Regions from separate parts of the Gluconacetobacter brunescens genome, predicted to be linked through region 2. Evidence: predicted binding sites of a transcription regulator. Region 2 holds the regulator's gene; each other region holds the start of a gene.

Region 1 (2,199 bases), on a different contig from region 2:
AGCGGGCAAGCGCATGCGCTGCGCCCGGCGTCTCGGCGAGGGAGAGGCGACAGGTCAGCCCCAACGACGCCAGACGACCGGCCAGCGTATCGAGCATCGGGGCTTCGCCGCCCTGCAGGTGATCGCATCCCGTACTGTCGATCCAGATCCCATCGGGCGCATCGATCGCAACCAGGGGCGACAGCCACAGGCACCATTCGGCAAGGCGCTCAAGAGCATCCCCATCGGCGTCTGCATCGAGCAGGGGCGCAGACAGGTCCGGAACCAGCGCCCGAGCATGCGTCAACGCCATCCCGGGCACGACCCCGGCCGCCCGCGCGACGCGGTCCGCCGCGGCCACGACATGCCGGCGTCCATCATGCGTATGCAGCGCCAGTCCCGACTCTGCCGGCTGGTCCTGATTGCGCCGGCGCCATAGATCCGTGTGCCAGTACGGGAGCCAGAGGGAGATGATGCGGCGTGACATAAGGCGGAATCTCACAGGACCAGGACGCGGAACGGCCGCCGCGCTGACGCAGCAGTTCGATCGTCCAGCGCTCGGGACCAAGGGCGGGAAGAGACGGTGAAGCAGAGAACGGCAGAACGCACGGCTCTCCACGGACCCTCCAGCGGGTCTGGCAGGCACTTGGCGGCAGCCGGCCTGTATCGGACGGCGCAGACTCGCGGTGCAGCAGAAAGCCGGTCGTATCGCCTGCCTCTGATGCGAGCTGCAGCCGCCGAGAGGCCGTCAACGAGAGAGGCGCGTCCATATCTGCCACCACGGCCGCCACTGCCCGTTCGCGCAGAATATCCTCACATAGGCCGGGCACGTTTTCGGGCCTCGTCTCGATGCAGATCACCCTGCCGGCGTCCAGTCCGGCCGCCCGGATGCCGGCCAGATGCAGATCCAGGTAGCGTCCGGAGATCCAGACGATCTGTCCCTCGGTGTCCGCCAGGATCGAGGCTATGAAGCGGGATGGCTTGGCCGCCACACGCAGGTCGCTGCCGGCGCCGTAGAATTCATGCACGACGCCACATGGCAGGCCGCCTCCGAGGTGCCGATCGACGTCGGCCAGGCCGGTGCGAAGATGGCGTGCTGCGTCGGATATCTTGGATCGGCGTTCGATCCGCGCGATCTGCTCGCGCAGCAATTCCATCGTCTCTCTGTGCTGGTTCATCGCCGCTCGCTCCCGCTCCCTCAGGATCGGCCGGATCATAGGCAGGAACAAAAAGGGAACACAAGCGATTCATTCGATGGACGGCGACGCCGGAAGTACGCTCTGCTCGCCCAGGGCCGCAGTCGGGAGAGGTGGGACGATGTGCAACCTTTACGCCATGGAAAGCGCGCCATCGGCGATCCGGGCTGCCGCAGCCGCGATGACCGATCGCACTGGCAACCTGCCGGCGATGCCCTCCATCTATCCCGATTATGCCGCCCCGATCGTGCGGAACGGTGCGAACGGCCGGGAACTGGTGATGGCCCGCTGGGGCATGCCCTCTCCGGCCTTCGCGCTGAAGGGTCACAAGGTCGATCGGGGCGTCACCAATATCAGGAACACGGAATCACCTCACTGGCGCCGCTGGCTTGGCCCGGCGCATCGCTGCCTGGTGCCGTTCACGGCCTTCGCGGAGAACGGCCTTCTGCCTGATGGGCGGATCCAGCCGGTCTGGTTTGCTGCCGCGGAAAGTCGCCCCCTACGGTTCTTTGCCGGCCTGTGGACGTCCTGGACCTCTGTTCGGAAAGTGCGCGAAGGCGAAATTACCGCCGACCTCTTCGGCTTCCTAACGACGGAAGCCAACACTGTTGTGGCGCCCGTTCATCCGAAGGCGATGCCGGTCATTCTCGAGACGGCCGATGAGATTGCACTTTGGCTGGAAGGAGACTGGGAGGCCGCGTCTGTACTTCAGCGTCCCCTCGATCCTGATCACCTGATGTCACTGCAAGCAGGCTCCGCCTTGTGAGGGGCGGACTGTGCCTTTTCGGGCGCAGCCGACCAGCCAGAACGCTGCGCAACCTACCTCACGTTCGGAATCTCTTTCCTGGAAGGGCACGCATACGCTACGGCTATACAGCATAGTCCGTGAAGTGGAAAATTATGGAAGCGTTAATAGGTCCAAACGGTAGAATATGGCACCAAAATAGTAATGAATTTTTAAGATATATAGGATACTTTGGTGGCGATTTCGATCCGATTTCGTATTCTATACGGAATCTCGGGT
Region 2 (2,199 bases):
ATGGATGACAGGATTTCCGCGGTTCTCGACCTCTATCATGCCCGGATGCGCGAGGAACGCAGCCAGCCCCGAATGGAGGCGCCCGGCGGCCGCGATGGCGGGCAGGACCAGCGCATGCGGGCCATAGGGCCCGAGACCGGGCAATTGATGAACATCGTCGCCCGCAGTCTGGATAGCCCGACCATTCTCGAACTCGGCACCTCCTTCGGCTATTCTGGCATCTGGCTGGCCGAGGCCGCCCGCGCGACCGGCGGCAGGCTGATCACGATGGAACTGCACGATTACAAATCCGCTTATGCCCGGCAGATGGCCGAACAGGCCGGGCTGGCCGAATGGATCGATTTCCGGGTCGGGGATGCCGTGCGGATGATCGGGGAGATGTCCGGAAAGGTCGATTTCGTCTTTGTCGATCTGTGGAAGGATCTTTACGTGCCGTGTCTCGAGGCGTTCTACCCGCGCCTCAATTCTGGTGCGATCATCGTCGCCGACAACATGATCCGGCCGGGAACGGAGGACGTGAAACGCTACGGTCGCGCGATTCGCGCCCTGCCGGGGATGTCCAGCGTTCTGCTGCCCGTTGGAACGGGGATCGAGGTCAGCCGCTTCGAAGTCGGTTGAAGTCCCGGAGGGCTTTTGACGCCGTTGTCAGTAACGGCGCAGCAACCCGACCAGAGACCCCTGGATGCGCACGCGGTCGGACGGCACGATACGTGATTCATAGCGCGCGTTGGCGGGCTCCAGGGCGATGGTGCTGCCGCGCCGGCGGAGCCGTTTCAGCGTAACTTCCTGATCGTCGATCAGCGCGACCACGATCTGTCCATTATCGGCTGTATCTCCCCGGCGGATGATGACGGTGTCGCCATCGAGAATTCCGGCTTCGATCATCGAATCGCCGGCGACTTCCAGCGTGTAGTGGTCGCCACGGCCCAGCAGGTTCAGCGGTACCGAGACCTGAGCCCCGGTCTCGCGCAATGCCTCGATCGGCTGGCCGGCGGCGATACGGCCATAGAAAGGCAGGCTGACCGCCTCGGCATCGGTCGCGATGGGTGCGCCTGCCAGCCGGCCGGCGAAATCGCCTTTGATGACGTTGGGCACGAAGGCATGATCGACCGGGTCCGGCGCGGGCATGGTCGCCACGGCGGCGCCGGCAGGCTCCTGCGGCGTGGCGGGCGAGGCCATTTCCGGCAGGCGCAGCACCTCCAGCGCCCGGGCGCGGTGATGGCGGCGTTGCAGGAAACCCCGTTCCTCCAGCGCCGAAATCAGCCGGTGGATGCCGGATTTCGATCGCAGGTTCAGCGCATCCTTCATTTCGTCGAAGGAGGGGGAGAACCCCGTCTGTTTCAGGTGCCGGTCGATGAACAGCAGCAGTTCATGTTGCTTGCGCGTCAGCATTGGCACCCCGTGACCCAGTCGTTCCGTCAGTCGGCCAATCCGTTGTCAACAGAAGGGAACAAACAGGAAACCGCCTTGTTGTGTTCTATATTGGTTCCCCCTCCGGCCGTCAATATCATTGCGGTTATCGAAACGGGCGGTCAGATCGAGAGCGTGTCCAGCCTGATGATCCGGCAGGGCGCGCCTGCGCGTGCGGGGGGCGCGTGAGGCGGGCGCATGATCAGGGCTTCGCTGCGGGCCAGGATATGCAGCATCGCCGAATCCTGGCGGTTGAAGGCCGTCGCGATCAGGTTGCCATCGGGAGCGCGGGAGAGCGTGGCGCGCAGATAATCGGCCCTTCGGTCGTTCTCCGGCAGGTCGCCGCCCAGAATCGCCAGATCCTCCGGCAGGCGCGGCTCCGCGTGCCCGGCCAGCGTGCGGATTGCCGGCAGGGCGAAGATCAGGCCGCAGACCAGGGCGGCCACCGGATTGCCCGGCAGCCCCAGGACCGGCACCCGGCCGATCCGGCCATGCATCAGCGGCTTGCCGGGGCGCATCGCGATCTTCCAGAAATCGACCGCGAGCCCGATCCGCTCCAGCCCCTGCTGCACCAGGTCGTAGCGGCCGACGCTGGCGCCGCCCGCGGTCAGCAGCAGGTCGGCGGTCTCGATCCCCTGGGCCAGGCGGGCGATATCCGAGGCGGTGTCTCGTGCGGAAGGGAGCATGACCGGCACGCCGCCGCAGGCGCGCACCAGGGCGGCGAGCATCGGGGTGTTGGAATTGGCGATGCCGCCCGGCGCGATCGGCTCGCCCGGCAGCGCGATTTCG
Region 3 (2,199 bases), on a different contig from region 2:
CAAGGCCAGCGGTCTCTCAGGCGCGGCGTTGCCCAGCTTCTTCCTGATGCGCTCCGTCGGCCACAGCGGCAGGTAGAGCGACACCACACGATTCGATCCTCCCGTTGGCATCGCACCCCTCCACCTCGAAATCCGCGCATTCCCCCGATCGCGCGCGCAGCAATTCCAGCATCCACCGGGGCCGCTCCACGCCGGGCACGGGAAGCGGCGCGGATGGCAGGACGGAGACCCGCCAGCGTGTGGTGCTGGCTGTCGGCTGTCCGAAATCGGCGGCTTCCGTCTGGCGGCGCCATCTCCGGACAGCCAGGCCGATCGTTCCGGTCCCTTCGGCCGCGATCTGCAAGCGCCGCGAGGCCGTCATCGTCAGCCGCCCGACCTCGGCGACCACGGAACCCAGCCCGCCATGCCGCAGACCTTCCTCGAAGCAGGCCAGGGCGTCGTTGTCCGAGGATGCTTCGACATGGATGACCCGGCGGGCAGCCAGTCCGGCCTGATCGAGAGCCGGCGCGAAGATGTCCTGCCGGGTGACAATCCACAGCACCTTGCCCTTGGTCCGGGCGGCGATCCCTGCGGCAAACAGGGCCGCTGCCGTCGCGTTCAGGGCGTCATTCCCGCCACCGGCCACTTCGTGGAACGCCCCGAGGGCCAGGCCGCCACCCGGCAGTCTCGTATCGATCGCCTTCACCCCGAACGGCAGGACGGCGCGCTTGCGGTTCTTGTGTCCCTCGATGCGGGCAATGGTCGCCTGGAGCGCTTCCAGGGCAGGCTTCTTCTGGGCTGGGCTCCCCTTCGTGGTCATTTCGATCCGTCCGATGCTGGCGGGCGTCAGTGATAAGAGTTCATGCTTTGTTCCTTAAATGCGATGAGAGTCAAGGCACGATCTCCGGAGATGTGGCACAGTGCAGGGAATGGCTGAGGCCCGGCTATGTCTCTGATATCTACAAGGCTTTGACTCACGGTCGTTTTCTCTGTCCGACGGCGGAAGGCAGGCAGCGATGTGCAACCTCTACTCCGTAATGACGAACCAGGAGGCGATCCGGACGATCGCCAGGGTCATGATCGACCACATCGGCAACCTGCAACCGTTGCCCGAGGTGTGGCCGAACACGATGGCCCCGATTGTCCGCAATGCCGAGGGTGGCCGGGAGCTGGTCATGTCCCGCTGGGGGATGCCGACGCCGCCCGGCATGCTCAAGGGCAAGAAGGTGGACCGGGGCATTACCAACATCCGGCACACGGAATCGTCCTGGTGGCGGCGCTGGCTGGGTGTGGAACACCGCTGCCTGGTCCCGCTGACGGCCTTCGCCGAGCCCGAACATCTGCAGGGAGGACGAAGCCGTCAGGTCTGGTTCGCCAGGGCCGACGGTGAGCCGCTGGCCTTCTTCGCAGGGCTCTGGTGCCGGTGGACATCTGTCAGGAAGCTGGCCGATGGCGAGACGACGGACGACCTGTATGGATTCCTGACCACCGAGGCCAACCGGGAGGTCAGTACCGTTCATCCAAAGGCCATACCTGTCATCCTGACGCGGCAGGAGGATATGGATTTGTGGATGACGGCGCCGGCGGATGAGGCGCTGAGGCTTCAGCAGCGGTTGGCGGATGGGGCGTTGGTGAGGATTGCCTCGCCGGAGGGGGCTTCGTGATAGCAGTTCTGGGGGGGGAAGCGGATAGTCGGTTATCGGGAAGAGATGCCCGAAGGCAGCCATTCGCAATGTTCACATTCATGATAGCTATCGACCAATGTAAGTCATCACCAACAGATCAGACACAACCTGAAAGGCGGACGCACCGCTTCGTCGCGCGAGGTGATCGCCGCCCACACCGCATGTTCATCGGCGGCCCGTAATCGCGTAATCGTCGCTGCGGTGGGGGCTTGGCCTCTTAGTCGCGCCGTAGGTCGGCCGCCGTTTATTTCGATTACGCATTACCATTACCCATTCGGACCGCGCCGCCTGTGAAGCTGGTGTGGACTGTAGGATTGCGCTATAAATCACAATGGAGGCGCATTGGATTGATCATGGCTACAGGACGGATATTCTCAATCGGCTATGGAAGCCAAACTCAGAGCGAACTTCTCAATCAACTCGCTCGTGCCAAGATCAGCTATGTGATCGATGTACGGTCATCGCCCTTTTCTCGATTCCAACCCGATTTCTCTCGAGAGCCATTGGCGAAGTCGCTAAAAGACAACAACATAAA

Evidence for each region. The regulator LexA, encoded in region 2, represses DNA repair genes until DNA is damaged. The targets are predictions, from matches to a motif close to TGTTCTANNTANGTTC.
Region 1: a site for LexA is predicted at 1,203-1,218, ahead of ACMAUO_RS20585 (ImuA family protein). Genes of this name have one in related genera too.
Region 3: a site for LexA is predicted at 837-852, ahead of ACMAUO_RS15010 (ImuA family protein). Genes of this name have one in related genera too.

The regions. Positions count from the first base shown of each region.
Region 1 covers NZ_JBLHEN010000004.1:91,797-93,995, reverse strand. Annotated here, with positions in the region: gene ACMAUO_RS20590 (DUF6504 family protein) at 1-466, opposite strand, end outside; gene ACMAUO_RS20585 (ImuA family protein) at 357-1,157, opposite strand; gene ACMAUO_RS20580 (SOS response-associated peptidase) at 1,297-1,941, shown strand.
Region 2 covers NZ_JBLHEN010000001.1:438,278-440,476, forward strand. Annotated here, with positions in the region: gene ACMAUO_RS01860 (O-methyltransferase) at 1-618, shown strand, start outside; gene lexA (transcriptional repressor LexA) at 646-1,392, opposite strand; gene ACMAUO_RS01870 (molybdopterin molybdotransferase MoeA) at 1,533-2,199, opposite strand, start outside.
Region 3 covers NZ_JBLHEN010000002.1:596,415-598,613, reverse strand. Annotated here, with positions in the region: gene ACMAUO_RS15015 (DUF6504 family protein) at 1-87, opposite strand, end outside; gene ACMAUO_RS15010 (ImuA family protein) at 17-799, opposite strand; gene ACMAUO_RS15005 (SOS response-associated peptidase) at 996-1,643, shown strand; gene ACMAUO_RS15000 (DUF488 domain-containing protein) at 2,018-2,199, shown strand, end outside.